DNA from 3 places in the Kineococcus endophyticus genome. Region 3 is predicted to be linked to each of the others. Evidence: riboswitches for the same ligand, from Rfam matches in the RefSeq annotation. Region 3 holds a riboswitch; each other region holds the start of a gene.
The links. Region 3 has a riboswitch for S-adenosylmethionine ahead of AB1207_RS00125 (rhodanese-like domain-containing protein). Riboswitches for the same ligand answer to the same signal wherever they lie in the genome.
Positions count from the first base shown of each region.

Region 1: it holds a riboswitch for S-adenosylmethionine, as region 3 does, so the genes downstream of both, AB1207_RS14640 (methylenetetrahydrofolate reductase) here and AB1207_RS00125 (rhodanese-like domain-containing protein) in region 3, are expected to answer to the same signal.
Region 2: it holds a riboswitch for S-adenosylmethionine, as region 3 does, so the genes downstream of both, AB1207_RS05400 (MFS transporter) here and AB1207_RS00125 (rhodanese-like domain-containing protein) in region 3, are expected to answer to the same signal.

Region 1 is NZ_JBFNQN010000009.1:226,252-234,401, forward strand. It holds gene metE (5-methyltetrahydropteroyltriglutamate--homocysteine S-methyltransferase) at 1-2,079, opposite strand, end outside; gene AB1207_RS14640 (methylenetetrahydrofolate reductase) at 2,076-3,038, opposite strand; SAM riboswitch class I at 3,097-3,188, opposite strand; SAM riboswitch class IV at 3,350-3,463, shown strand; gene AB1207_RS14645 (aminotransferase class V-fold PLP-dependent enzyme) at 3,518-4,870, shown strand; gene AB1207_RS14650 (hypothetical protein) at 4,877-5,119, opposite strand; gene AB1207_RS14655 (LLM class flavin-dependent oxidoreductase) at 5,277-6,362, shown strand; gene AB1207_RS14660 (NtaA/DmoA family FMN-dependent monooxygenase) at 6,359-7,690, shown strand; gene AB1207_RS14665 (ATP-grasp domain-containing protein) at 7,677-8,150, opposite strand, start outside.
Region 2 is NZ_JBFNQN010000003.1:252,201-262,740, reverse strand. It holds tRNA gene AB1207_RS05445 (tRNA-Met) at 122-194, opposite strand; tRNA gene AB1207_RS05440 (tRNA-Thr) at 223-294, opposite strand; tRNA gene AB1207_RS05435 (tRNA-Tyr) at 410-491, opposite strand; gene AB1207_RS05430 (YajQ family cyclic di-GMP-binding protein) at 588-1,079, shown strand; gene AB1207_RS05425 (alpha/beta hydrolase family protein) at 1,081-2,061, shown strand; gene htpX (zinc metalloprotease HtpX) at 2,066-2,947, opposite strand; gene AB1207_RS05415 (LysE family translocator) at 3,028-3,681, opposite strand; gene AB1207_RS05410 (PP2C family protein-serine/threonine phosphatase) at 3,802-5,073, shown strand; gene AB1207_RS05405 (LLM class flavin-dependent oxidoreductase) at 5,085-6,449, opposite strand; gene AB1207_RS05400 (MFS transporter) at 6,446-7,789, opposite strand; SAM riboswitch class I at 7,783-7,885, opposite strand; gene AB1207_RS05395 (SGNH/GDSL hydrolase family protein) at 8,091-8,885, shown strand; gene AB1207_RS05390 (alpha/beta hydrolase) at 8,968-10,083, shown strand; gene AB1207_RS05385 (electron transfer flavoprotein subunit alpha/FixB family protein) at 10,133-10,540, opposite strand, start outside.
Region 3 is NZ_JBFNQN010000001.1:16,505-27,044, reverse strand. It holds gene AB1207_RS00140 (class I SAM-dependent methyltransferase) at 1-214, opposite strand, end outside; gene AB1207_RS00135 (cobalamin-independent methionine synthase II family protein) at 231-1,448, opposite strand; gene AB1207_RS00130 (O-succinylhomoserine sulfhydrylase) at 1,475-2,680, opposite strand; gene AB1207_RS00125 (rhodanese-like domain-containing protein) at 2,677-3,078, opposite strand; SAM riboswitch class I at 3,084-3,183, opposite strand; gene AB1207_RS00120 (hypothetical protein) at 3,186-3,737, opposite strand; gene AB1207_RS00115 (GNAT family N-acetyltransferase) at 3,734-4,222, opposite strand; gene sufU (Fe-S cluster assembly sulfur transfer protein SufU) at 4,261-4,692, opposite strand; gene AB1207_RS00105 (cysteine desulfurase) at 4,717-6,051, opposite strand; gene AB1207_RS00100 (DUF1684 domain-containing protein) at 6,048-6,836, opposite strand; gene AB1207_RS00095 (NtaA/DmoA family FMN-dependent monooxygenase) at 6,847-8,262, opposite strand; gene AB1207_RS00090 (LLM class flavin-dependent oxidoreductase) at 8,259-9,365, opposite strand; gene acs (acetate--CoA ligase) at 9,604-10,540, shown strand, end outside.

The DNA.
Region 1 (8,150 bases), on a different contig from region 3:
CACCTCCATCCGCGACCGCGCGGCCTCGATGCTCGTGACGTCCGCGTCGAGCCCGTCGATGGCCTCGATGACCTCCCCGAACTCGGAGTAGCACAGGTGGGTGTGCACCTGCGTCGCGTCCGCGGCCCCCGCGGTGGCCAGCCGGAAGGAGGCCACGGACCAGTCGAGGTACGCCGCCTGGTCGGCCGTCCGCAGCGGCAGCAGTTCCCGCAGCGCGGGCTCGTCCACCTGGACGATCCCGATGCCGGCCGCCTCGAGGTCGGCGACCTCGTCGCGCAGGGCGAGGGCGACCTGGTTCGCGGTGTCCCCCAGCGGCTGGTCGTCGCGGACGAACGACCACGCGAGGATGGTCACCGGGCCCGTCAGCATGCCCTTCACGGGTTTCGCCGTGCGGCTGGCCGTGTACGTGCTCCACGGCACCGTGATGGGCGCGGGGCGCGTCACGTCGCCCCACAGGATCGGCGGCCGGACCCCGCGCGAACCGTACGACTGCACCCAGCCGTGCTCGGTCACCGCGAACCCGTCGAGCTGCTCGGCGAAGTACTGGACCATGTCGTTGCGCTCGGGTTCCCCGTGGACGAGGACGTCGAGGCCGAGCTCCTCCTGCAGCCGCACGACACGGTCGATCTCGGCGCGCAGGAACTCCTCGTACCCCTCCTGCGCGAGCTCGCCCCGGCTCCACGCGGAACGCGCCCGGCGGATCTCCGGCGTCTGCGGGAAGGACCCGATCGTGGTCGTCGGCAGCAGCGGCAGCCCCAGGGCCTCCTCCTGCGCCGCCCGCCGCACGGCGTAGTCGCTGCGCCGGAACGCCTCCGGGGTCAGCGCGGCGAGCCGGTCGCGCACCGCCGGGCGCACCACGCCGGGGGCGCCGAGGCGGTCGGCCCGGGCCGCGGCCGAGGCGGCCAGTTCAGCGGTCACACCGGCGTCGCCGGAGTCGGCCAGGGCCCGGCCGAGCAGGACGACCTCGGCCACCTTCTGGTCGGCGAACGCCAGCCAGCTGCGCAGCCGCTCCGGCAGCGCGCTCTCGCGGGACACGTCGTGCGGCACGTGCAGCAGTGAGGTGGACGTGCCGGGGACGACGCGGGCGGCCGACTCCTCCAGCCGCCGCAGGGTCTCCCGCGCCTGCACGAGGTCCCCGCGCCAGACGTTGTGCCCGTCCACGACGCCCCCGACGACGGTCTTGCCGGCCAGGACGGACGGGTCCGCCGGCACGGAACCCTCGACGAGGTCGAGCGCGATCCCCTCCACCGCGCTCAAGGCCCCGAGGAACTCCTGCGCGTCGCCGTACGGCGTGGCCACCAGCAGCCGAGGGCGGCCGGGGACCGCGGCGAGCCGCTCGTAGGCCCCCCGCACCAGGTCGGCCAGCCCGTCGACACCGGCCGTCGCCGAGTCGCTCACGAGGCCGGGTTCGTCGAGCTGGACCCAGGTGGCCCCGGCCGCGGCGTAGGCGGTCAGCAGACCCTCGTAGGCGCCGAGCAGGTCCTCGAGCCGGCTGATCGGCGCGAAACCCTCCGGGCTGCCGTCGGCGGCCTTCGCCAGCAGGAGGAACGTCACCGGCCCGACGACGACGGGGCGGGTGAGGAACCCGTCGGCGAGCGCCTCGGCAAACTCCCGGACCCCGCGGTCGTCGGCGGACCGGAACGCCGTCGTGGGCCCGATCTCGGGGACGAGGTAGTGGTAGTTCGTGTCGAACCACTTCGTCATCTCCAGCGGGGCCAGCGCTCCGCGCCCCCGGGCGATGGTCGAGTACGCCTCGAGGTCCACCCGGCCGTCGGCCCCGACGAGGTCCGCGAAGCGCTCGGGCACCGCCCCCACGGCGACGGCGGTGTCGAGGACCTGGTCGTAGGCGGAGAACGAGGACGGGATGGACGCGTCGTGCGCGGGCAGGCCCAGCGCGTTCAGCCGCCGGACGGTGCCCGCCCGCACGGCCGCCAGGGCCGTTTCCGTCGCGGCCAGGTCGGCGCGCCCGGACCACAGCGCCTCCAGGGCCTTCTTCGTCTCCCGGTCGGGGCCGATGCGGGGGTAGCCGAGGACGGTCGCGGTCCACGCCGGCTGGTCGGTGGTCGGGTGCTGGCTCATCGGGAGGCTCCTCCTACCGCGCGGACGCGGCGTTCGGCGGGACGCGTCAGGTTCGTGTGATCGCGCAGGTGGTCGAGCAGGTCGAGGACGGGCTCGACCGCGTTGAAGGTGTAGAGGTGCAGACCGGGGGCCCCGGCGGCGAGCAGGTCGCGCGCCAGCCCGGAGGTGAACGCCGTCGCCGCCCGGCGGCGGACCCGGACGTCCTCGGTGTCCAGGGCCGCGAGCAGGGCCCGCGGGGCGGGCACGCCCGTGAGCTCGCCGATCCGTTCCAGCCGCCGCACCTCGTGGGTCACGGCGAGGCCGGGCAGGAGCGGGATGGTGACGCCCGCGGCCCGGGCGCGGGCCACGAACGCCGCGTACTCCCGGGCGGACCAGCCGACCTGGCACACGGCGAACTGCGCGCCGGCGTCCTGCTTGGCGCGCAGGACCGCGAGTTCGTGCCCGTCGCGGTCCCGGGGGAACGCGGCGACGGCGAGGCTGAGCGGGGGGACGTCGACGGGGAGACGCCCGCCCCGCAGCGCGAGGCGCCGCCGGTCGGCGACCTGGAGGAGTTCGACGAGGTCGCGGGCCGTCGCGACGCCGTCGGGGTGGGGACGGAACTGCGCCGCCCCCGTGCCCGCCGGCGGGTCCCCGCGCAGGGCGAGGACGTTGCGGACGCCGGCGTCGAAGAACTCGCAGGCCAGGTCGACGACCTCGCGGCGGGAGGAACCGACGCACGTCAGGTGCGCCATCGCAGGCACGGCCGTGGAACTCAGGACGTGGGCCAGCAGGTCCCGGCTCGGTCCGCGCGTCGCGCCGGCCGCCCCGAACGTGACGGACACGAAGTCCGGCTGCGTGGCCAGCAGGTCGGACAGCCTGCGCCACAGGGCATCCCGACCCTCCGGCGAGCGGGGCGGGAACAGTTCGAAGCTCAGGGTCGGCCGCCCCGCCGCACCGGCGACGAGGGGCGCGAGGGTCATCGGGCCGGTCCTGCGCCGGGACGCGGGGACGGGTCGACAGGGGTGCTGCTCATCACGTGCTCCATCGGCCTGGCGTTAGCACCCTCGCCCGGGCTCGGGGGGTTGCTGCGGCGTCGTCGAGCCAGGACTCTCGGCCGCTCTGGATGGTGTTGATCGACCATAGAGCGGTCCGCGCGACCTCCACAAGTGGCTCCCCGAGATTGCGCCGGTCGTCCCCGGACGACCACCCGGGCGGCCCAGGACGGGCTCAAGGGGAGTTCGCGGCACGCCGATGTTGATCGGTCGGGCTCCTCGTGGCAGGCTCCTGCACAGGTCATGAGCGCCAGCGACAAGCCCCGGCTCGCTGGCCGGCAACCCTCCTCCGCGGTGGGGTGCCCCGGGTGACGACCTGGCCGGTTCCGTGGTGGAGCCGGCAAGCGCGGACCTCACCGGGGCGACCCGGTCCTCCCGGTAGGGTCCCCTCCCCCAGGAGTTCCTGCGTGAGCACCAGCACCCTGTCCCCCGCCCGTCCGCGCTGTCCCGGGAGTTCCGGGGCCGTCGACGCGCTGCTGCCCGTCGTCGGGGCCGACACCCTCGTGCCGCTCGCGACGGGAGGTTCGACCACCTACGCCAACCTCGACAACGCCGCCAGCGCCCCCGCCCTCGTCGCCGTGGCCGCGCGGGTCGCGCAGGTGCTGCCCCACTACGCCAGCGTGCACCGCGGCGCGGGCTGGCTCTCGCGCGTCTCCACGGCGCTGTTCGAGCAGGCGCGCGCGGAGGTCGGCGCCTTCGTGGGGGCACGCCACGACGACCTCGTCGTCCTCACCCGCAGCACCACCGACGCCCTCGACCTGCTCTCGCGCGCCGTCCCGGCCGGGGGACGCGTGCTGGTCGCCGACGTCGAGCACCACGCCAACCTGCTGCCGTGGCAGCGGTCCGCCCGCACGACGGTGGTGCCCGGCGGCGCCGACGCCGAGGAGACGACCGCCCTCCTGGAGGCCGAGCTGGCGACCGGCCGGTACGCCCTGCTCGCCGTCGCGGGCGCGTCCAACGTCACCGGGGAGGTGCTGCCGCTGCGCCGGCTGGCCCGCGCCGCGCACGACGCGGGCGCGCGGATCGCGGTGGACGGGGCGCAGCTCCTGCCGCACCGGCGGGTCGACGTCGGGCGGGACGGGATCGACTACCTCGCGCTGTCCGGGCACAAGCTCTACGCGCCGTTCGGCAGCGGGGCGCTCGTCGGGCGGCGCGACTGGCTGGACGCCGCCGAGCCCTACCTCGCCGGCGGGGGCGCGACGCTCGACGTGCGGCACGACGGCGTGCGCTGGGCCACCGGCCCCGACCGGCACGAGGCGGGGTCCCCGAACGTCGTCGGCGCGGTGGCGCTGGCGCAGGCGTGCACCACGCTCGCCGCACTGCCCCCGGGCGCGCTGGAGGAGCACGAGGCGGCGCTGCGCGCCCGGTTGGTGGACGGGCTGACGGCGCTGGCGGGGGTCGAGGTCGTCCGGCCCCGTCCCCGCGACGCCGTGGGCGTCGTCACCTGCACCGTTCCGGGCCGGTCCGTCTCGGAGGTCGCGGCCTACCTGTCCGCCGAGCACGGCATCGGCGTGCGCGACGGCCGGTTCTGCGCCCACCGGTTCGCGGACGCCCTGGGGCTGGCCGACGGCGGCCTGCGCGTCTCCACGGGGGTGGGCACGACGTCCGCCGAGGTCGACCGGCTGCTGGCCGCGCTCCGGCGGTTCGTCACGGACGGTCCGGAGCTGGACTACGGGGTCGTCGACGGGCACTGGGCCCCGCTGTCCGACCCGCGTCCGGCGCCAGGGTCGCTGCTCGCCGCCGCCGGGCCGCTGCGGTGACCGGCGTCAGGCCAGCGGTTCGCTGCTCGGACGGGGCCCGTCGCCCGTGGGGGGCGCCTCCTGCGCGAGCACCTCGTGCAGCTCGGCCTCGAACTCGGTCCAGCTCAGCTCCCCCGGACCGGGTTCCAGACCCGGACCGCGGTCGTGCGCCGGACCGTCGGCGGGGTCGTGGCGCCGGGCGTCGTGGAGGTCGGCCGGCGACCACGGGAACCCCCACTGGCCGTGCCCGGCCAGGGCGAGCCCCTGCACGACGATCGAGCCCAAACTGGTTGCGGCAGCGCACCATCGCGCCCACGTCCCACGCAACACCTCGCACCTCCGCTCTCGGGTGCCCCACTGTCGCACACGCGCGGCGAGCCCGGGAGGTCCTCCGCGACTCCGTCCACCACGCACCCCGGGAGACCCCGTGACCACGCCCCTGCACCTGTTCCTGGACGTCGACGGAGGGGGGTGGCACCCCGCCGCCTGGCGCTGGTCGCGCAGCACCCCCGACGAGGTCTTCTCCCCCGGCCGGCTGCGCGGGTTCGCCGTCACGGCCCAGGCCCAGGGCCTGACCGGGCTGACCTTCGAGGACTCACCGCTGCCCGACGCGCGCAACCCCGTCGGGCACCTCGACGCGGTCCAGCGCGCCGCCTTCCTGGCCGGGACGACGGAGGCCGTGGGGCTGCTGCCGGTCGCGGCCACCACCTACTCCGAGCCGTTCCACGTCGCGGCCCAGATCGCCTCGCTCGACCACTCCAGCGCCGGCCGCGCCGGGTGGATCGCCACGACGTCGCCCGCCGCCGTGGCGCGCAGCGTCGACCTGCCGGTCGCGCCGGACCCGGCCGGCGAGCTCGCGGACGTGGTGCACGCGGTCCGGTCCCTGTGGGACTCCTGGGAGGACGACGCCGTCGTCCGCGACGTGGCCACCGGCCGGTACGTCGACCGCGACCGGTTGCACCACGTCGACGTCGACACGGGCCGCTGGTCGGTCAAGGGGCCGCTGACCGTGCCCCGGTCCCCCCAGGGGCACGCGGTCGTCGTGGTCCGCGAGGAGGACCTGCGGCACCGGGCCGACCGGAGCACGGCGGACGTCGTGCTCAGCGGGGACGCCGGCGCGCGCCGGGCCCTCGGTGGCCCCCTCGTCGTCCTCGACGTCGAGGTCGTCCTCGACACCGACGCGCACGCCGCCACCGACCGGCTCGCGGCACTGGACGCCACGGCACCCGCCCCGGACCGGGGCCGGATCCGCTGGGCGGGTTCCGGTCAGGCGCTGGCCGCCTGGCTCACCGACCTGACCGGGGTGGTCGACGGGGTCCGGTTGCACGCGGCCGTCCTCGACGAGGACCTCCGCACGCTCCTGCGCACCACGGTCCCGGCACTGCGCGCCGCCCGCGTCCTGCGGCCCCCCCTGCCGGGCGCCACGTTGCGCAGCACCCTCGGGCTCGAACGCCCCGCCAACCGGTACGCCACCGGCCCCGCCCTCGTGACCACCGGAGGAGACCCCCGATGACCACCCCGTCCAGCGGCGACCTGCGCTTCCCCGACGCCGTCGTCCACTTCGGCGTCTTCTTCCAGGGCGTGAACCACAGCACGATCTGGTCCGACCCCCGCAGCGGGTCGCAGATGGCGCACTCCACGTTCGTCCAGCTGGTCCGCACCGCCGAACGCGGGTTGTTCGACGCGTTCTTCCTCGGCGAGGGCCTGCGGCTGCGCGAGCAGCGGGGGAGGATCCACGACCTCGACGTCGTCGGCCGTCCCGACGCCCTCACCGAGCTGGCGACCCTCGCCGGCCTGACGACGCACATCGGCCTCGTGGCGACGCAGAACACGACGTACAACGACCCCGCGGACCTGGCCCGCAGGCTCGCCTCGCTCGACGTCCTCTCCGGCGGACGGGCCGCGTGGAACGTGGTGACGACCGACAACGCCTGGACCGGGGAGAACTTCCGCCGCGGTGGGCACCTCGACCACGCCGACCGCTACGAGCGCGCCGAACGCTTCGTCCGCACGGCGCAACGGGTCTGGGACAGCTGGGACGGCGAGCGGTACACCCCGGTCGAGGTGCGGGACGGGTTCTTCGACGTCGAGTTCACCCCGACCGTCCCGCGGAGCCCGCAGCAGCACCCGGTCCTGTTCCAGGCGGGCGACTCACCGGCCGGACGCGACTTCGCGACGCGCACGGCGGACGTCGTCTTCTCCCGGCACGGCACGGACCACGCCGACGCCCTCGCGTTCGCCGACGACATCCGCCGGCGGACCGTCGCGGCCGGTCGTCCCGAGGGCGACGTCCTCGTGCTGCCCGGCACGCAGATCGTCGTGGCCGACAACGAGGCGGAGGTGGAGGAGAAGGCGCGCTGGGTCCTGGAGCAGCAGGTGACCCCGGCCACCGCGCTGTCCCTCGTGGGCCAGGTCTGGGGCGAGGACCTCTCGCACCTCGACCCGGACGGACCGCTGCCCGCGCACGACCCCGTCATCTCCGTCGTGGACGGCACCCGCGGCGCGCACCGGACCGGCGCCGACGCCGTGGCGCTGGCCCAGCGGTGGCGCGCCGAGGCCGAGGAGGGCAAGTTCTCGCTGCGCGAACTCGTGCTCCACCACTCCTCCGAGCGGGGTTTCGCCGGCACGGCCTCCCAGCTGGCGGACGACCTCACGCACTGGGTGCGCACGGGCGCCAGCGACGGGTTCAACATCACGCCGTACCTGGTGCCCAGCGGCCTGGACGACGTCGTCGACCAGCTCGTGCCCGCGCTGCAGGACCGCGGCGCCTACCCGACGGAGTACGTCGGGACGACGTTGCGCGAGCACCTGGGCCTGCGGGCTCCCCTCACCCGTCGCTGACCGCCGCCGCCGGGCGGTGCAGCACCTCGGCGCGCAGCAGGTCACCGAGGTGGCGGGCGATCGCCCCGGGGGCCGACTCCGGGGCGACCGCCTCCACCGCGGGGTTGTAGTTCGTGTTGGTGTTGACGTCGTAGACCACGGTGCGCCCGTCGACGGTCTCGGCGAACTCGACCCCGGCGATCTCCAGCCCCGCGGCGCGCAGCAGCTCGGCGCACCGGCGGACCACCGGGGTGTCGGCGGTCACCTCGGGCCGCAGGGCGAAGGGTTCCACCCCCGGGCCCGGGACCTCGCACGCGTCGGCCGGGCACAGCTCGAAGCTCCCGGCCGAGGTGTCGACGCGGACCGCGTAGACGAACCGGCCGCCGACGAACTCGGCGCGCGTGACGAACGGATCGGCGGTCCGCAGGAACTCCTGCAGCAGCGTGACGCCGTCGACGGGTTCCTCGAACTCCGGCGAGGC
Region 2 (10,540 bases), on a different contig from region 3:
CGGGCGGTGTCCAGGACTGCTCCGCCGAACTGCCTACCAGGGTACGCGATGCGCGCACGCCGCCCGGACGCGCGACGAGCGGCCACCGGATCGGTGACCGCTCGGAGCGCGTCGTGGGCTGTAGCGAGGGCCGGACTTGAACCGGCGACACAGCGATTATGAGCCGCTTGCTCTACCAACTGAGCTACCCCGCCGTGCGTCCGGCGGAGGCCGCCGGCTGCGAGCCCCGATCGAGGATTGAACTCGAGACCTCTTCCTTACCAAGGAAGTGCTCTACCACTGAGCTATCGGGGCGGTGCTGTGCAGGTCGTGCGTGTTGCTGGCCGTGCTGCCGCGTGCGCGGCCGGTGACGACCTTACACGGCGCGACCCGGTGCTCCGCGCGGAGCACCGGGTCGCGACTCGCGACGTGGCGGGTGATGGATTCGAACCAACGTAGGCTACGCCGGCGGATTTACAATCCGCTCCCTTTGGCCGCTCGGGCAACCCGCCAGTGCCACCAGCGAGCTGGTGACGGGTGAGACGATAGCAAGCCCGAGGCCCTGCTCGGAAACCGAGATCCCGAACCGCACCAGGAGGACCCCCGTCGTGGCCAGCGAGTCGTCGTTCGACGTCGTCAGCAAGATCGACCGCCAGGAGGTCGACAACGCCCTCAACCAGGCCGCCAAGGAGATCGCCCAGCGCTACGACTTCAAGGGTGTGGGGGCCGACGTCCGGTGGAGCGGGGAGTCGATCCTCATGGTCGCCAACTCCGAGGACCGGGTGAACGCGGTGCTCGACGTGCTGCAGACCAAGCTCATCAAGCGCGGGGTGTCGCTCAAGGCGCTCGACACGTCCGAGCCGGTGCCCTCCGGCAAGGAGTACCGGATCACCGCCACCCTCAAGGAGGGGCTGGCCCAGGACGTCGCCAAGAAGATCGGCAAGATCATCCGCGACGAGGGCCCCAAGGGCGTGAAGTCGCAGATCACCGGCGACGAGATGCGGGTCAGCTCCAAGGACCGCGACGACCTGCAGGCGGTCATCGCGCTGCTCAAGGGTGCCGACCTCGACGTCGCGCTCCAGTTCGTCAACTACCGCTGACGTGACCACGCACCCCCGGCCCGGCGCCGGGATCGACCGCCGCGCGTTGCTCGGCCTGGCCCTGACCGGTGGCGTGCTGGCCGGCTGCTCGGACGGCGGGGACCCGGAGCCGGCGACGACCTCGTCGGCTCCGGCGCCCACGACGAGCACACCGTCCCCCACCGCGACCGGCACCCCGGACGCCGACACCGACCCCTCGTTCGTCCCGAACGGGCTCAGCTCGACCCAGCGGACGGTCTACCGCTACGGCGAGCACTACCGGCAGGTCTCCGACCTCTGGCTGCCCACGGGCGAGCGGCGGGACGTCCTGCTCGTCGTCGTGCACGGCGGCGGCTGGGAGGCGGGCTACGACCGGCGGGACATCAACGACCTCGTCGGCGACATGGTCGGGCGCGGGTACCCCGTCCTCAACGTCGACTACCGGGGGTACGGGGACGGCGGCGGCTGGCCCTCGACGTTCACGGACACCGCCACGGCCGTCGACCTCGCGACCGTCGCGGCCACGCAGTTCTCGCTGCCGCAGGACCGGATCTGCCTCGTCGGGCACTCCGCCGGCGGCCACCTGGCGATGTGGGCGGCCGCCCGCCGCGGACTGCCGCAGGGCGCTCCGGGCGCGGACCCGCGGGTCGTCCCGGCGCTCGCCGCGTCGCTGTCCGGCGTCCTGCACCCCTCGGTCGCCTACGGCGAGGACGCCAACGTCGCCGGGCTGTTCGGCGGCTCCCCCACCGACGTCCCCGACCGCTTCACGATCGGCGACCCCTCGCGGCGCGCGCCGTACGGGATGCCGCTGTGGGCCGGTGCGGGCACCTCCGACGAGGTCGTCCCGGTGTCGCAGACGGAGTTCTTCTGCGACACCGTCCGGGCGGCCGGCGACACCGTCGAGGAGCAGCTCGTCCCCGGCGCGAACCACGTGGCGGGCAAGGACCCGGGCGGGCCGATCGTCCCGCTGTTCCGGACGTGGCTGGAGAGCCGGCTGGGCTGAGCGCTCAGCGGCGGTAGCCGGCGAGGGCCTCGAGCCGGGCGATGCGCTCGGCCATGGGCGGGTGGGTGGCGAAGAGCTTCGCCACCCCCTGCCCGCGGAACGGGTTCGCGATCATCATGTGACTGGAGTTCACGAGCTCGCGCTCGGGCGGCAGCGGCAGCTGGCGGGTGCCGAGCTCGAGCTTGCGCAGCGCCGAGGCGAGGGCCAGCGGGTCCCCCGTCAGCTTGGCGCCGTCCTCGTCCGCGTCGTACTCGCGCGTGCGGGAGATGGCGAGCTGGATGACGGTGGCGGCCAGCGGGGCCATGAGCGAGAGCAGCAGCATCGCCAGGGGGTTCGGCCGGTCCTCGTCGCGGCCGCCGCCGAGCATCGAGCCGAAGAACAGCCCGAACTGCGCGACCGAGGTGATGATCCCGGCGAGGGCACCCGCGACCGAGCTCGTGAGGATGTCGCGGTTGTAGACGTGCATGAGCTCGTGGCCCAGGACGCCGCGCAGCTCGCGCTCGTCCAGCATCTGCAGGATGCCCTCGGTGCAGCAGACCGCTGCGTTCTCGGGGTTGCGTCCCGTCGCGAAGGCGTTGGGGGCCATGGTCGGCGAGACGTACAGGCGGGGCATCGGCTGCCGAGCCGTCGTCGACAGCTCGCGCACGATGTGGTACGTCGCCGGCTGCTCGGCCTCCGAGACCGGCCGCGCGCGCATGGCGCGCAGGGCGAGCGTCGCGGAGTTCCAGTAGCCGTAGGCCGAGGTCCCGACCCCGATGAGGACGAAGACCAGCAGGATCACCGGCGCGCGGAAGGAGGACGCCAGCAGACCCCCGATGAGCAGCAGCACGGCCCAGATCGCGCCGAAGAGCACGGCCGTCTTGACGCCGTTGTGGTGCCGGTGCATGCCGTCCCTTCCCCCGGGTGAGTCTCGTCAGGCTGAACGCCGCACCCCGCCCGCGCGTTCCGCAGGGTGGTGGTCGGGGGTCAGCGGTGGCGGCCGGTCACGGCGGTCACGACGCCGAGACCGATCATCGAGACTCCCCCGACCCGCGTGACCGTCCGCAACCGCGACGGCCGCCCGACGAACGCCGTCCGCACGCGCGCGGCCGCCAGGCCCCACCCGCTGTCGCAGACGAGCCCGATGAGGACCGGGACGAGGCTCAGCAGGGCCATCTGCAGCGGGACCGAGCCCGCCGCCGGCTCGACGAACTGCGGCAGGACGGCCGCGAACATGACGAACACCTTGGGGTTGCTGACCCCGACGACCACACCGTCGCGCAGCGCGCGCTGCGGCCGGGCGGCCACGGGCGCACCGCCGGGGGCGGTGGCGGGCGCGGGACCGGCGTGCCGGGCCCCGCGCAGGGCCTGCACGCCCAGCCACACGAGGTAGGCGGCGCCCGCGATCCTCACGACCTCCAGCACGACGTCCCACCGCTGCAGCACGGGGCCCAGACCGACCGCGATGACGAGCGCCGCGAGCAGGCTGCCGAGGGAGTTGCCGAGGACGCTCAGCAGCGCCGTCGACCGGCCGTGCGCGAGCGCACGTCCCACGATGAACAGCACGCTCGGGCCGGGGACGAGGATGATCACGGCGCAGGTCGCACCGAGGGCGAGGACCTGCTCGAGGGTGAGAGGCACGCGCCGACTGTAGGACCGGGTCGGCCCATCCAGTGGTTGCGTGACGGCACCGGACTGTGAGTGACTCTCAGGCGGCGCCGAGGCGGCGCGCAGGACTCAGCGGGGGGCGGGACGGCGCGGGTGGAGGCGAGCGGGACGCGGACGACGACGTCCTCGACCAGGAACCAGACCGGCCGTCGCGACGCGACCCTCCTCGGGCTGGCGACCGCGCTGGCCGCCACGGACAGCGTCGAGGACGTGGCCCTGGCCGTCCGCGACCTCATGCGCCAGGACCTCGACGCCAGCTACACGACGGTGTCGATGATCGAGGGCCCGTTCCTCACGACCCCCGCGCTGGGGCAGCTCGACGACGACACCGAGCAGCGCTGGCTGCGGCTCCCGCTGGACGTCGACTCCCCCGCCCACCGCGTCGCCCGCACCGGCAAGCCCCTGGTGTTCCACCGGCTGGACCAGCTGCTGGAGGCCTTCCCCGACGCGGCGGACACCTACCGGCGCACCGGGTTGCGCTCCGGGGTCGTGCTGCCGCTGCTGATCTCCGGGGGCTTCCGGATCGGTGCCCTCACCATCGCCTGGGACGTCGAGCGGAGCCTGCGCGAGGACGAGGCCGTCCTGGTGACGGCCGTCGCCGACGCCACCGCCCAGGCCGCCCGCCGCGCGCAGCTCTACCGCGAGCGCCGGGACGTCGCCCACACCCTGCAGGCCGCGATGCTGCCGGAGCTGCCCGCGCTGCCCGGTCTGCAGCTGGCCAGCCGCTACCTGCCGTGGTCACCCACGGACGAGCAGGTCGGCGGCGACTGGTACGACGCGATCGCCCTGCCGGACGGCGGGGTGCTGCTGCTCATCGGTGACGTCGCCGGGCACGACATCGAGGCCGCCGCCCGCATGGGCCGGGTGCGGTCGATGTTCCGGGCGCTCGCCGTCGACCACCCCGAGGAGCACCCGGCGGCGCTGGTCCACCGGCTCGACCACGTGCTCGACGCCCTCGGCGACCTGACGCTGGCGACCATGGCCGTCGTGCGGCTGGACCCGCCCGGGCCGGGGCGGCAGGTGCACTGGACGACGGCCGGGCACCCCCCGCCGCTGCTCGTCGACGCGCAGGGGCACAGCACCGTGCTGCTCGCCGACCCGGACCTCCCCCTGGGCGTGGCGCCCGGGCGGCCCCGGCACGACCACGTCCGGGAGTGGCCGGCCGGCGCGACGCTCGTCCTCTACACCGACGGGCTCGTGGAGCGCCGCGGCCGCGACGTCGGGGACGGGATCCTCGTGCTGCGCTCGAGCCTGGAGCGCACCCACACCGAACCGCTGGAGACGCTGCTCGGCGAGCTCGTCACCGCGCACGTGGCGAACTCCGAGGACGACTGCGCGGTGCTCGCGGTGCGCGACACCGCCTGACGGGGAGCCCGTCAGGGGCGGCGGTACCCGGCTCCGGCGTGGGCGGCCGCGAGGCGCGGGCCGTCGCCGGTGCCGAGGCGTTCGCGCAGCGTCGTCCCGGGCGGTGGAGGCGGCGCCGTCCGGCCGCGACGGGCGAGCTCGGGCACGAGGTGGTCGACGACGTCGGCGAAGGTGCCGGGCATGGTCGCGTACATGAGGTTGAACCCGTCGACGTCGGCCTCCTCGGCGAAGGCCTCCAGCTCGTCGGCGACGGTCTGCGGCGAGCCCGCGAGCACCGGGCCGCGTCCGCCCACCGCGACGAACTGCGCGAGGTCGTCGACGGTCCAGTCCCGGTCGGGGTCGTCGGTGAAGCTGCGCAGCGCCGAGCGGTTCGCGTCGGTCGTGACGTGCTGCAGCCGGTCCCCCGGCGCGGCCCCGGCGAGGTCGACGCCGGTCCAGCCGCCGAACAGGGCGAGCGCGCCCTCCCGGCTGGCGTGCTCGCGCAGGTCGGCCAGCAGGGCGTGGGCCTCGGCGTCGGAACTGCGCACGACGGGGGTCAGGCCCGCGTACACGGCGACGGACCGGGGGTCACGCCCGGCCTCCTCCACCTTGCGGCGCAGCGAGTCCACCGAGCGGTGGGCGATCGCGGCGGTCGGGGCGATGACGAAGACGCACTCGGCGTGGCGGGCCGCGAACTCCTGCCCGCGCGGGGAGGAACCGGCCTGGAACACGACGGGCGTGCGCTGCGGGGAGGGTTCGCACAGGAACGCGCCGGGCACGTCGAAGTACCGGCCGTGGTGGGCGATGTCGTGCACCTTCGCCGGGTCCGCGTAGACGCCGCGGGCCGCGTCGCGGACGACGGCGCCGTCCTCCCAGGACCCCTCCCAGAGCTTGTAGCAGACCTCGAGGTACTCCTCGGCGACGTCGTAGCGCTCGTCGTGGGCGACCTGGGCGGTGAACCCGAGGTTGCGGGCGGCGGAGTCGAGGTACCCCGTGACGACGTTCCAGGCGATCCGGCCCTCGGTGAGGTGGTCGAGCGTCGTGAGCCGGCGAGCGAGGGAGTACGGCTGCTCGTACGTCGTCGTGACGGTGAGGCCGAACCCGAGGTTCTCGGTGACCGCCGCCATCGCCGACACCGCCGCGAGGGGGTCGTTCACGGGGACCTGCGCCGCGGCGCGGACGGCGGCATCGCGGGACCCGCCGTACACGTCGTAGGTGCCGAGGACGTCGGCGAGGAACAGCGCGTCGAAGCCGCCGCGCTCGAGCAACCGGGCGAGGTCGGTCCAGTGCCGCAGCGTGCGGTAGTCGGCGCTGCGGTCCTCCGGCCGGCTCCACAGGCCGGCGGCCTGGTGCCCGACGCAGGCCATGGCGAAGGCGTTGAGGCGCAGCGGTTTCACGGGGTGGGACCCTCCAGGGGCTCGTGCGCGGTCTCGCGCGTGCAGGCGGCGGCGACGGTCGTGAGGACCGCCAGGAACGTCAGGTAGCCGGCGACGAGCCAGGGCGAACCCCCGCCGGCGGCCAGCAGCGACGCTGCGACGAGCGGGGTCAGGCCCCCACCCAGGACGGCCCCGATCGAGTACCCCAGGGACGCGCCGCTGTAGCGCGTCCGGTCGTCGAACTGCTCGGCGAAGAACGCGCCCTGGGCGCCGTACTGGCTGTCGTGGCCGAGGTTGACGGCGACGACGACCGCCCCGACGACGAGGGCCGTGGACCCCGTGTCGAACAGCAGGAACGCGGGGACGGAGAACACAGCCGTCAGCACCGACCCGGCCAGGTAGACGGGGCGGCGGCCGACGCGGTCGGACAACCACCCCCAGAACGGGGTCGTCGCCAGGCTCAGCACCGACGCGACGAGCACCGCGAGCAACCCCACGTCCGCCCCGTCCGCACGCACCTCGCTGCCGAGGTAGCTGAGCGCGAAGACGGTGTAGAGGACGTAGGACCCGTTCTGCCCCAGCCGCATCCCGGTCGTGACGAGGACGCCGCGGCGGTTGGTGCGCAGGACCTCCGCCACCGGGCGGCGGGCGGTCGCCTCGGCGTCGCGGACCGCGGCGAAGGTGGGCGACTCGGTGACCTTGAGCCGGATGAGCAGGCCGACCACGACGAGGACGGCGCTGGCCAGGAACGGCAGCCGCCACCCCCAGGCCAGGAACGCGTCGTCGTCGGTGAGGGAGCGGGTCAGCCAGAACCCGCCGCTGGCCAGCACCATGCCCGCGGCCGAGCCCGTCTGCGGGATCGCACCGAACAACCCGCGCCGTCCCGTGGGGGCGTGCTCGACGGCCAGCAGGACGGCCCCGCCCCACTCCCCGCCCGCCGAGAACCCCTGCAGCAGACGGCACAGCACGAGCAGGACCGGAGCCCAGACGCCGATCTGGGCGTGCGTCGGCAGCAGGCCGACGGCGGTCGTGGAGACGCCCATGACGAGGAGGGAGGCGACGAGGACGGCCTTGCGGCCCACCCGGTCGCCGACGTGCCCGGCGACGGCCCCGCCGAGCGGGCGGGCCAGGAAGCCGACGGCGTAGGTGGCGAACGCCGCGACGACACCGACGGCCCCGCCCACGTCGGGGAAGAACAGCGGGCCGAGCACGATCGCCGCCGCCGTCCCGTAGAGGTAGTAGTCGTACCACTCGATCGTGGTGCCGACGAAGCTGCCGAGGGCCGCACGACGGCGGGCCGTGCGGGCCGCCGGGCGGGTGCGGACGTCGGGGGACTGCAGGGCGCTCACGAGATCTCCCATCGGTCCTGGCGGAAGCACCTGTCCCGCCCCACGTCGGGGACGGGATGGTTGCTGCGACGTCGACGAGCCAGGTCTCTCGGTCGCTCTGGATGGCTGCGGCGAACGTACCCCACCCCGCACCGGGTACCGCAACACGGGCGGGTGGGTGGCGGGTCCGGCCGCCCGGCCGCCGTGGCCCCCGTCGGGGGGTCCCGGGCTGGCGCGACGGGGCCGGTGGGCCGACCATCGAGGGTGCCGGGTCCGGTCCGTCCCTCCCCCGATTCACGGGTCGATCACAGGTGGTGATGCCACAGTGCGGAGCGTGAGACCTCTCCGCTTCGGCGCCGTCGTGCTGCTCCTGCTGGGCAGCATGGCCGCCTCCCTGCCCGAGGAGACGGTCGCGGCCGCGGGCGGCGCGCGTGCCGAGGGGCCCCTGCGCCCGACGCGGGTCGTCTCCCTCGGCGACTCCGTCCCCACGGGGGCCCAGTGCGACTGCTCGCCGTTCCCCGTCCTCGTGGCGGCGGACCTGGCGGCCCCCGGGCAGCGCGTGGGGCTCGAGCAGCTCGCCGAGGACGGCGCGACGTCCGACGACGTCGCGGCCACCGTCGAGGACGACCTGTCGGACTTCTCCGCCACCGACGTCGTCCTGCTCGAGGCCGGCGCCAACGACCTGGCCGACCTCGCCGACGGCTCGGACCCACTGCCGGACGAGGCGCAGGTCGACAGCGCCGCCGCCGAGGCCGTCGCCACGGTCTCGGCCACCGTCGACCGCATCGTGCCCACCGGGGCGCGGGTCGTCGTCCTGGACTACTGGGCCGTGGGGCTCGACGGGGCGGTCGCCGACCAGGAGTACACGCCCGCCGAACAGGCCGTGCAGGACCAGCTGACGGACTCCTTCGACGACCAGCTGCAGGCCGCCGTGGACGCGAAGGGCGCCCGGGTCACGTTCGTGGGCCTGCGGCAGGTCTTCCACGGCGACGACGGGAGCCTGGACCCCACGCCGCTGCTGGCCGACGACGGGGACCACCCGAACGCGAAGGGCCAGCGGGCCATCGCGGACGCCGTGCTCACGGCCCTGTCCTCCGAGCGCGCCACACGTTCACCGAACATCCGCTGAGAACGCGCCATCCCGGTCCCTCACTCCCCCATGATCGGGAGGAACGCCCACCGGCGTTCGCAGGTACGGGGGGAGTTCCACGGTGGGTCTGTCGAGTCCGGTCACCCAGTGGGTGGCCATCGGGGTGGCGTGCGCGGCACTGGTCGCGATCGTCGTCGGCTGGAGGCTGCTGGCGCGGCGGGGGGTGCTGGCGCTGCTGGGCCGGGCGGCCTCGCTCATCGCGGTCAACCTGACCGTCCTCGTGGCCGTGTTCCTCGTCGTGAACTCCAAGTTCGGCCTCTACTCCGACTGGGACGACCTCCTCGGCATCCAGTCCGCGCAGTCCGCCACGACCACGACGACGTCCGGCGGGGGCACCGGCGGCACGACGACCGTGAGCGACCCGAAGGCCGAGCAGATCGCGGGCTACGACGGCCGCGTGTTCCGCGCGCAGGTGCCCGGACCGGCGTCCGGCGTCACCGGGACGGTGCTCGTCATGCTCCCCGCCGGGTACGGGAAGGCACCCGCCCCGGCGGGCGGGTACCCCGTCATCGAGGCCTTCCACGGCTACCCGGGAACCCCGCAGCAGTGGCTGGAGGCGATGGACGTCATGCCCTCGGTCGACGGCGCCGTCGCCCGCCGGCAGATCGTGTCGCCCATCCTGGTGTTCCCCGACCTGGAGATCCCCGCGGGCCGCGACACGGAGTGCGTGAACGGCGGACCCGGTGAGCCGCAACTGGAGACGTGGATGTCGAAGGACGTCCCGGACTGGGTCGAGAGCCACTACCAGGCCGCCCGCACGGCCAGTTCCTGGGCGACGATGGGCCTGTCGATGGGCGCGTGGTGCGCCAACCAGATGACGATGCTGCACCCGGACCGGTTCGGGGCGACGATCTCCTTCGGCGGGTACTTCAGGCCGAACTTCGGGTCGTGGAAGCCGTTCGCGCTGAACAGCCCCGCGGGGCAGCGGCTCGACCTCGTGACCCTGGCCAAGGTCAGCCCGCCCGCCGTGCGCGTGTGGGCCTTGGCCTCCAAGAGCGACTCGCTGTCCTGGCCGTCGACGTCGGCCCTGGCCGCGGCCGCGCACGGGCCGCTGCAGGTGACGATGGTGACCCAGCAGCAGGGCGGGCACCGCACGAGCATCTGGGCCGGGTTCGTCCCGCAGGCCCTGGACTGGCTGGGCGAGAACCTGCAGGGTTTCGCGCCGACGTCGGCCTGAGGCCCTCCCGCGCCCGGGAACCGGGCGCGGGGCCGCCTCGACGACCGGGTCAGCCGCGACGGCGGCGGAGTTCGGCGGTGAGGGCCGGCAGGACCTCGGTGAGGTCCCCGACGATCCCGTAGTCGGCGAACTCGAAGATCGGGGCGTCGGGGTCGCTGTTCACGGCGACGACCGTCGCGGACGCCGCCATCCCGCCCTTGTGGTGGACGGCACCGGAGACGCCGAGCCCCACGTACAGGCGCGGGGAGATCGTGACGCCCGTCTGCCCGACCTGCGCCTCGTGCCCGATCCAGCCCTCGTCCGTGGCGACGCGCGTCGCACCGACGGCACCGCCGAGCACGTCGGCGAGCTCCTCGACGCCGGAGAAGTCCCCCTCGACGCCGCGGCCGCCCACGACGACCACCTCGGCCTCGGCCAGCGGGGGCCGTTCGCTCGTGGGACGGCGCGTGCGCGAGAC
Region 3 (10,540 bases):
GGTCCAGGACGGTCACGTCGTGCCCGGCGAGGGCGAAGGGCAGCGCGTCGCGACCGTCACCCCCGCCGGCGTCCAGGACGCGCAACCCCTCGCCGAGGTCGTCGGTCCAGGACCGCAGGAGGCGGGCCACCACGTGGTAGCGCAGCCGCCCCCAGGGCGAGTCCTGCCACAGGGCCCAGGCCGCGTCCCCGGCCGGCCCGCTCGTGGGGCTCACCTCCGGCTCACCCGGTTCACCGGAACAGGCGGGACCCGGCGATGCGGGCGCCCTCGCCCAGCGCCGCGAGCTTCGCCACGGCGATCTGGGGGTGGATGCGACCGCCGAGACCGCAGTCGGTGGAGGCGACGACGTTCTCCGCGCCCACGACCGAGGCGAACCGCTCGATCCGGTCGGCGACGAGTTCGGGGTGCTCCACGACGTTCGTCGCATGGCTGACGATCCCCGGCACGATCTTCTTGCCCGCGGGCAGCGCCACGTCGCGCCAGACCTTCCACTCGTGCTCGTGCCGCACGTTGGCGGCCTCGAAGGAGTACGACCCGGCGTCGATCTCCAGCATGAGGTCGACGATGTGCCGGAACTCGACGTCGGTGGTGTGCGGGCCGTGCCAGCTGCCCCAGCACAGGTGGAACCGGACCTGCTCCGGCGGCAGGCCGCGCAGCGCGTGGTTCAGCGCCTCGACGCGGATCCGGGTGAACGCCCGGTAGTCCTCGACGGAGGGTTCGGGGTTGATCTGGTCCCAGTTCTCGGCGATGGAGGGGTCGTCGACCTGGACGGTGAGACCGGCGTCGACGATGGCGCGGTACTCCTCGCGCATGACGTCGGCCCACGCCCAGATGTGCTCCTCCTCGCTGGCGTAGTACCGGTTGGAGATGCGCGCACCGCTTCCCGGGGACAGCGAGGTGATGAAACCCTCCTCCAGGCCGGCCGCGGCCAGACCGGCCTTGAGGTTGGCGATGTCGGAGGCGATGGCCTCCTGGCCGGTGTACGACAGCGGCCCGGTGGTCGCCGGGAACGCGGTCGCGTTCTTGCCCGTGGAGATCCCGGACGTCGGGTCGGTGTAGGCGTCGCGGAAGACCGTCCAGTCGCGGCGGTCGGGGAAGCTCGTCAGCCGGACGTTCCCGGGCTCGGACCGCACGACCGGCTGCGTGAACAGGTCCTCGCCCGTCACCTCCAGACCGGCGACGCGCTGGAACGAGTACGACCACCAGGCGCCGTAGTCGACGGCGCTCGTCATCGCCTTGCCGTACTCGCCGTCCCCGACGATCGTCACGCCGAGGTCGCGCTGGCGGCGCACGAGGTCGACGACGGCGTCGGTGAGCAGCGCGTCGAACTCGGGCGTGCGCTCGAGGGTGAAACCGTCGGCGGCGATCGAGCGCGCGTCGTTGGCGGCGATGAGTTCGGGGGTGCGCGGCAGGCTGCCGGCGTGGGAGACGGGGACGGACCTGGTCACGGGTGGAGCTCCGTTCGGAAGGGGGTTCAGGCGCGCGGCGTGGCGCGGGAGAGGGCGTGGTCGAGGTCCTCGAGGAGGTCCTCGACGTCCTCGAGGCCGACGGACAGGCGCAGGACGCCGTCGGTCAGGCCGATGGCGGCGCGGCCGTCCGGGCCGAGCCGGCGGTGCGTCGTCGTCGCCGGGTGGGTGGCCAGGGACTTGGCGTCACCGAGGTTGTTGGAGATGTCGACGACCTGCAGCGCGTCGAGGACCTCGAACGCGCGCTCCTTGCCGCGACCCTGCGGGGCGTCGAGCTCGAACGTCACGACGGTGCCGCCGAGGTCCATCTGCCGGCGCGCGAGGTCGACCTGGGGGTGGCTGTCCAGCAACGGGTACCGGACCCAGCGGACCCCTGACTGCTGTTCGAGGTGCTCGGCGATCCGCAGCGCGTTCGCCGCGGAGTGCCGGACCCGCAGGCTCAGGGTCTCCAGACCCTTGGCCAGGGTCCAGGCGTTGAACGGGCTGAGCGTGGGACCGGTGTGCCGGGTGAGTTCCCGGAACCGGCCGCCGAGGAACTCCTGCGTGCCCAGGACGGCACCGCCCATCACCCGGCCCTGGCCGTCGATGTGCTTGGTCGCCGAGTACACGACGACATCGGCACCGAACCGCAGCGGGCGCTGCCCCACCGGGGAGGCGAACGCGTTGTCGACGACGACGGTCGCTCCGGCCGCGTGCGCGAGTTCCGCGACGGCCTCGACGTCGACGAGGGTCTGCATGGGGTTGGCCGGGGTCTCGAAGAACACCGCCTGCGCGCCGGGGGCCAGGGCGCGTTCCCACTGCGCGAGGTCCTCGCCGTCGACGAACACGGTCTCCACTCCCCAGCGGGGCAGGATCTCGTCCAGGACGACGAAGCAGGACCCGAAGAGGCTGCGGGCCGCGACGACCCGGTCCCCCGCGCCCAGCAGCGCGGCGAGCGCGTAGAACACCGCGGACATCCCGCTGGCCAGGCCGTAGCAGGCCTCGGCGCCCTCGAGCTGTCGCAGCCGTTCGGTGAACACCGAGACCGTGGGGTTGCCGTACCGGGAGTAGACGTAGCGGTCCACGTCACCGGCGAACGCGGCCTCGGCGGCCGCGGCGTTCTCGTAGACGTAGCCGGAGGTGAGGTACACGGCCTCGGCCGTCTCCTCGAACGACGAGCGGGCCAGCCCGCCGCGGACCGCGGCCGTGTCCGGCCGCCAGTCCCGTGCGCTCACGACTGCCGCCAGGGCAGTCCCGCAGCCCGCCAGCCGGAGGCGCCACGGTGGCCCTCGGCGTCGAGCGGGCCCTCGAAACCCTCGAGCACGTTGTAGCTGGGCGCGATGCCCGCCGCCGTCGCCGTGTCGGCCGCCGCGACGGACCGCTGCCCCGACCGGCAGAGGAAGACGACCGCGCGGTCCGTGCCCGGGGTGAGGCCCACGGCCGCCAGCTCCGCGAGGAACCGGTCGGCGTCGACGGGCAGCCACGAGACGAGGACCGGGTCGCGGTCCAGGCCGCTGGGGACCCCCACGAAGCGCCACTCGGCCTCGGTCCGCACGTCCACGAGGACGGCGTCCGGGTCGCGCTGGACCAGGTCGAAGGCCTCACGCGGGGTGAGGTCGCCGGCGTAACCCACTGTTCCTCCCATCGGTCCTGGCATGAGCACCCTCCGGGACGTGGTCCGTCCCCGGGGTTGCTGCGGCGTCGACGAGCCAGGTCTCTCGGCCGCTCTGGATGGTCCGGTCAGCGTAGGGCATCGTCGGCCGGGCACTGTGACCCGGCGACGCGCTGGACCACCGCGAGGTCGGTGCCCAGCACCTCGACGCCCTCGACCACCGGACGCAGGAAGACCTGGCACCGTTCGTCGGTCAGGCACGTGCGCACGGTCCCGTCCGCGACGGCGGGGCTGTCCGCGAGCCTGCGCAGCAGGTCCGGCGACGGACCGTGCTCGACCACGACGGTGGTGCTGCGGCCGCGGTCGTCGGGACGGGTCTGCACGGTCTGGTGCTGCTGCGGACCCAGCCCGTCGCGGAGCCGGGCGAACTCGGCGACCAGCTCGTCCCCCGCCCCACCCGCGGGGTCGTGGGGCAGTTCGGTCCACACCTGCACTGGTCCCGTCCTGGGCAGCGCGGCGACGAGGGCGGTCAGGACCTCCGCCCGTCCGCCGTGCCCCGCCCCGGTGCGGCGGACGACGACGTGGGGCAGGACGAAGGAGTCGATGAACGGGGGCGGCGGGGACCACGTCCCGCAGCTGCCGTCGGTCCCGCCGTCGGGACGGTCCGGTCGGTCGCTCACAGGAACCGGTGCATGACGTGCAGGCCCACGTACCCGTGCTCGGGGTGGTCGAAGGCCTGCGGCACCGTGCCGATGACGACGAAGCCCAGGGACTGCCACAGGGCGACGGCGGCGGCGTTCGTCTCCACCACGGCGTTGAACTGCATCGCGAGGAAGCCCCGGTCGCGCGCCCAGGCGACGACGTGCTCGCCCAGCGCCCGGCCGACGCCGCGGCCGCGGGCCGCCGGGGACACCATGAAGCTGGCGGTGGCGACGTGGGAGCCGGCGCCGGGACGGTTCGGCCCGCACTTCGCGGTCCCGAGGACCGCCCCGTCCTCGTCGACGGCCGTGAACGTGCCCCAGGGCGGCGCGCCGACCCACTCGGCCCGGGCCCGGTCGGACGGCAGGCCCTGCGGCAGCGCGTACGTCTCCCCGTCGGCGACGATCTCGTCGAAGAAGGGCCAGATGCCGGCCCAGTCGGCGTCGGTGTAGTCGCGGATCTCCACGGGGGCACGGTAACGACCGCTGCGGCCGGTCCGACTCGTCAGGCCCGCAGCACGGCGTCGGCCAGCGCCGACCAGCTGAGCAGCGCGCACTTGACGCGCGCCGGGTACTTCGCGACCCCGGCGAACGCCACGGCGTCGCCGAGGACGTCCTCGTCGCCGGGGTCCTCACCGCGGCTGGTGAGCATGTGCTGCACGGCCTCGCGCAGCTCCCCCACCTCCGCGACGGACCGGCCGACGACGAGCTCGTGCAGCACCGAGGCCGAGGCGCGGCTGATCGAGCAGCCGAGCGCGTCGTAGGACACGTCGCCGACGACCGGCGAGCCGTCCGCCTCCTCGAGGCGGACCCGCAGGGTGATCTCGTCCCCGCACGTGGGGTTGACGTGGTGGGCCTCCGCGGCGAACGGCTCCCGCAACCCCGCACCGTGGGGCCGCTTGGAGTGCTCGATGATCAGCTGCTGGTACAGGTCCACGCGCGTCAGGTTCTCACGGGGCCCTCAGCCGAAGAGGTCGCGGACCCGGTGCAGACCCCGCAGCACGGCGTCGACGTCGGACGGCTGGTTGTACGGCCCGAAGCTGACCCGCGTCGTCGCCGCGACCCCGAAGCGTCGGTGCAGCGGCCACGCGCAGTGGTGCCCGACGCGGACGGCGACCCCCTCGTCGTCGAGCAGCTGACCGACGTCGTGGGCGTGCACCTGCAGGTCCGGACCGTCGACGACGAAGGAGACCAGCCCCACGCGGTCGGCCGCGTCGAGGGGACCGAGGACGCGGATCCACGGCAGTTCCGCGAGTTCCGCCAGGAGCTGAGCGGTGAGGGCGCGTTCGTGCGCCTCCACCCGCGCGATGCCGGTCCCGTCCGGGCCGAGGTCGCGCAGGTAGTCCACCGCCGCGTGCAGACCGACGGCCTGCGCCGTCATCGGGACACCGGCCTCGAACTTCTGCGGTGCCGGCGCGAACGTCGACCGCTCCATCCGGACCAGCTCGATCATCGACCCGCCGGTGAGGAACGGGGGCATGGCCGCGAGGAGTTCCGCGCGCCCCCACAGGACACCGATCCCCGACGGACCGAGCATCTTGTGCCCGGAGAACGCGGCGAGGTCGACGCCCAGCGACGGCAGGTCGACGGGCAGGTGCGGCACGGACTGGCAGGCGTCGAGCACGACGAGCGCACCGACGCGGCGGGCGGCCGCGACGAGGTCGGCGACCGGCGCGAGGGCGCCGAGCACGTTGGACGCGTGGGCGAAGGCGACGACCTTCGTCCGCTCCGTGACGAGCGCGTCGAGCCCGGAGAGGTCCAGGACGCCGTCCTCGGTCACGGGGATCCACCGCAGGACCGCGCCCGTCCGGGCGCACAACTCCTGCCACGGGACGAGGTTCGCGTGGTGCTCGGCCTCGGTGACGAGGAGCTCGTCGCCCTCGGCCAGCACGAACCGCGGGTCGACGGCCTGCCCCGCCGGCGCGGAACCCCGGGCGGCGTACGCGGTGCTCGTGCTGAACGCGTGGGCGACGAGGTTCAGCGACTCCGTGGCGTTCTTCGTGAAGACGACCTCGTCGGCGGGGACCCCGACGAACCCGGCGATCGCGGCACGGGCGGCCTCGAAGTCGTCCGTGGCCTCCTCGGCCAGCTGGTGGGCGCCCCGGTGCACGGCCGCGTTGTGGGTCTCGTAGAACCGGCGTTCGGCGTCGAGGACGGCACGGGGTTTCTGCGACGTCGCCCCGGAGTCCAGGTACACCAACGGCTTCCCCGACCGCGTCGTGCGCGACAGGATCGGGAAGTCCCCCCGCAGGGCGGAGAGCTCGGCCGGGGAGAAACCCTCCAGCACCGTCGTCACCGCGGGTCCTTCTCCCCCGCCGCGACGGGCACCGTCAGGCGGTTCTCGGCCGGCGGCAGCGGACAGGTCGCGAAGTCGGTGAACGCGCACGGCAGGTTCTGCGCGCGGTTCAGGTCCAGCACCACCGGACCCGGCGTGGTGGGCACGGGCACCGACCGCGTGGTCCCCGTCGTCGTGACCCCGCTGGTGGCGTCGGTGAACAGGGCCGTCCCGCCCGCGAACACGGTGAGCTGCTGCGGGCCGTCGAGCTCGAAGCGGACGACGCCCACGGCCCGGTGGTGGTGCTGCAGGCCCTCGACGACGGCGCCGGTGACCACGTCCTGAGCCTGCTCGTGGGGCACGAACTCCGCGGGGACGACGTACCGCTCCGAGAACTCGAACACGGGCACACCGGTGAAGGCGGCGCGCGTCGGGGACTGCGGGTCGCGCACGCGCAGCGCGTGGTTCCCGCTGCGCTGCATCACCTCGACCCGGCGCTCGCCGACCTCGACGAGCGTCCCCGGCGCCCCCTCCGCGGTGTCGATCCGGACGGTGCCGTCGACCGGCGCGCCGTCGTGGACGATCCCCTCCGCCGCGCCGGCCGTGACCTCGACGCCGCCGTCGACCGACGCCCACCGTCCGGGCAACCCCTCGACCGCGGCCGCGTCGGTGTCCAGCCAGTGCAGACCCGTCAGGCTCAGCCAGCCGTGCGGGGTGGACAGGGTCGCGGTCCGCTCCTGGCGCCAGGCGTCCCACGCGGTGCGGGCGGCGTCGAGGGTCCCCTCGTCGATCGTCGTGGTGGTCATCTGCTGCTCCTCAGGCGGGGTGACGGACGGGATGACGGGCGGGCTGGCCGACGGGCTGGCGGGCGAGGTCGAGTGTGCCGGACGTGCGGTGCGGGTGGCTCAGGCCGAGGTGCTCGCGCAGCGTCGTCCCGGCGTACTGCGTGCGGTAGCTGCCGCGCTCCTGCAGCAGCGGGACGACGCGGTCGACGAACTCGTCCAGACCGGTCGGGGTCAGGTGCGGGACGAGGATGAAGCCGTCGCAGGCGTCGGCCTGGACGTACTCGTCGATCTCCGCGGCGACCTGCTCGGGTGTCCCGACGAACTGCTGGCGGCCGGACACCTCGACGACCAGTTCGCGCGCGCTCCAGCCGTTCGCGGCCGCGAGGTCGCGCCACTGCCGGACGGTCTCGAACCGGTCCTGCACCGACCGGGCCCGCCCCTGCACGATCGTGGAGGTGGGGTCGGGGTCCTCCGCCGGCAGGGGCCCCTCCGGGTCGAACCCCGAGAGGTCGCGGCCCCAGGCCTGCTCCAGGAACGCCACGGCCTGCTGCGGACCGACCTGCTGGAACCGGATCTCACGGGCGTTGTCCCGCGCCTCCTCATCGGTGTCCCCGAGGACGAAGGAGGCCCCGGGGAGGATGCGCAGGTCGTCGCCCGAGCGGCCGCCGCGGACGGCCCGGGCCCGCAGGTCGGCGGTGAACCGTCGACCCGCCTCCAGCGTCCCGTGCATCGTGAAGATCGCGTCCGCGTACGTCGCGCCGAACTCGCGCCCGGCGTCGGAGTCGCCGGCCTGGAACAGGACGGGGTGCCCCTGCGGGCTGCGCGGCAGCAACCCCGGACCGCGCACGTCGAACTGCGGGCCGTGGTGCTCGACCTCGCGGACGTCGCGCGCGAAGACCCCGCGCACCGGGTCGGCGACGAGGGCGTCCGAACCCCAGGAGTCCCAGAACTCCCGGGCCACGTCGAGGACCTCGCGGGCCCGCACGTACCGGTCGGCGTGGGCCAGGTACCCGCCGCGGCGGAAGTTCTCCCCCGTGAACGCGTCCGAACTCGTCACGACGTTCCACGCGGCCCGGCCGCCGGAGAGGTGGTCGAGGCTGGCGAACTGCCGCGCGACCTCGGCGGCCTCGTTGAACGTCGCGTTGATCGTCCCCGCGAGGCCGAGGTGCGTCGTGACCGCGGCCAGGGAGTTCAGGACGGTGAGGGTGTCGGGCCGGCCGACGACGTCGAGGTCGTAGATCTTCCCGCCCTGCTCGCGCAGCCGCAGCCCCTCGGCGAGGAAGAAGAAGTCCATGAGCCCGCGCTCGGCCGTGCGGGCCAGGTGCTCGAAGGAGGCGGGGTCGGTCTGGCTGCCCGCCCGCGGGTCGCGCCACACGGTGGTCTGGTTGACGCCCGGGAAGTGGGCGCCCAGGTGGACCTGGCGAGGGGTGCGGCGGGGCGAGGTCACGCGGGCACCCCCTCGGCGTAGCGGCTGGCTGGTCGGGACAGGCCGAAGCGCTCCCGCAGGGTGGTGCCGTGGACCACCGGACGTGCGACCCGGGGCACGACGTCGGAGGCGACGAGGTCGAGGGTAACCGGCAGGTCCAGCGGGACGACGCCCACCCCGCCCACGCCGTCGGGCAGGTCACCCAGCAGCTCCAGGAACGTCTCGGGGGTCCCGACGTGCCGCAGGGTCCGCGGCGCGTGCCCGGGGCTCCAGGCGTCGAGCTGCGCGGCCACCTCGGCGGCCTCCGCGGCGTCCCGGCGCAGCAGGACCTCGACGTCCAGCAGGACGGTGGCGGCCGGCAGGGCAGCGGCCCACACGGCGGCCTGGGCGGCCTCGGTCGTCTCCAGCCGGGCGACGTCGGCCGCCGCGGCGGCCAGCGCGAGCGAGGGGTCGTGCCGCACGGGCACGACGACGAGCGGCTGGCCCTGGGGGCTGCGCGGCGTGATCGACGGGCCCTTCACGGAGAAGAACTCCCCCGCGAAGTCGACGTAGTGCAGCTTGTCGCGGTCGACGTAGCGGCCCGTCGCGAGGTCGCGGACGATCGCGTCGTCCTCCCAGGAGTCCCAGAGCCTGCGGGCGACGTCGACGGTCTCGGCGGCCTCCCGCCACAGCTCCCCCTCCGGCGCGGCGGCCTTGCGGCCGAACAGGTCCGTCTCGGCCGACGTGGTGGACACCTCGACCTGCCAGCCGGCGCGGCCCCGGCTCGTCAGGTCGAGCGTCGCGACGGCCTTCTGGGTGTGGAACGGCTCCGAGTGGGTCGTCGTGACGACCGGCACCAGCCCGGTGCGCCGGGTCAGCGGCGCGAGGTGGGCGGCGACGGCGACCGCGTCGAGGCGACCGCGCTGGTCGCGCTCGTCGGCCGACTGCAGGCGGTAGGCGTCGGGGACGACGAGCAGGTCGACGTCCGCCGCGTCGACCGTCGCGGCCAGGCGTCGCCAGTGCGCCGCGGTGAAGAGCTCGCCGGGACGGGCTCCGGGCAGGCGCCAGGCGGCGGGGTGGCGGCCGGCGCCGTCGAGTTCGACGGCCCAGCGCAGGGGTCCACGGGCGGGGTGACGGGGGGACACGGGGAGCTCCTCGGGGTGGTCGTGACCTGCTGCAGGCGCCCGGGAGAGGTCCCGGGCGGCGGAGCGGGTCAGCGACAGACGGCGGAGCGGGTGCGGCAGAGGTCCACGTGCCGGCGCTGCACGGCGACGAACGGGCGCGCGGGAGCCGCGTCCGCGCCCCCGGTGCTGTCCACGGCTCCACGGTACGGCGCGGCTACGCTGCGACCAAGCCAGCCCGCGCGATCCCGGAGGTCCCTGCATGCCCGACGAGCTCGTCGTCCCGCCCCCGGCGGAGTTCGCCGCCCAGGCCAACGTCGGCGCCGACGAGTACGCGCGGGCGGCCGCCGACCCGCAGGCGTGGTGGGCCGAGCAGGCCCGTCGCCTGCAGTGGGACGAACCCTTCACGACGGTCTTCGACGGTTCGACCCTGCCGACGGCGCAGTGGTTCACGGGCGGGAAGCTCAACGTGGCCGTGAACTGCGTCGACCGGCACGTCGCGGCCGGCCGCGGGGACAAGGTCGCGCTGCACTGGGAGGGCGAGCCGGGCGACTCCCGCACCATCACCTACGCCCAGTTGCAGGACGAGGTGTGCCGGCTGGCCAACGCCCTGGAGGAACTCGGCGTCGGGCACGGCGACCGCGTCGTCCTGTACCTGCCGGTGCTGCCCGAGACCATCGTCACCACCATGGCCTGCGCCCGGATCGGCGCCGTCGTCTCGCTCGTGTTCGGGGGATTCTCGGCCGAGGCGTTGCGGTTCCGCGTCGAGGACACGGGCGCCAAGCTCCTCGTCTGCACCGACGGGCAGTTCCGCCGCGGGAACGCCGTCGCCGTCAAGGGCGCCGCCGACGCGGCCGTCGAGGGGCTCGACCACGTCGAGCACGTCCTCGTCCTGCGCCGCACCGGTGATCTGACGCCCGACGTGCCCTGGACCCCCGGCCGCGACGTGTGGTGGCACGAGCTCGTCGACCGGCAGCCGGCCGAGCACGTGGCGCCGAGCTTCGACGCCGAGAACCCGCTGTTCATCATCTACACGTCGGGGACCACCGGGAAGCCGAAGGGGCTCGTCCACACCAGCGGCGGGTACCTGACGCACACCTCGTGGTCGCACTGGGCGGTGTTCGACGTCAAGGACGACGACGTGTACTGGTGCCAGGCCGACCTGGCGTGGGTGACGGCGCACTCGTACGAGATGTACG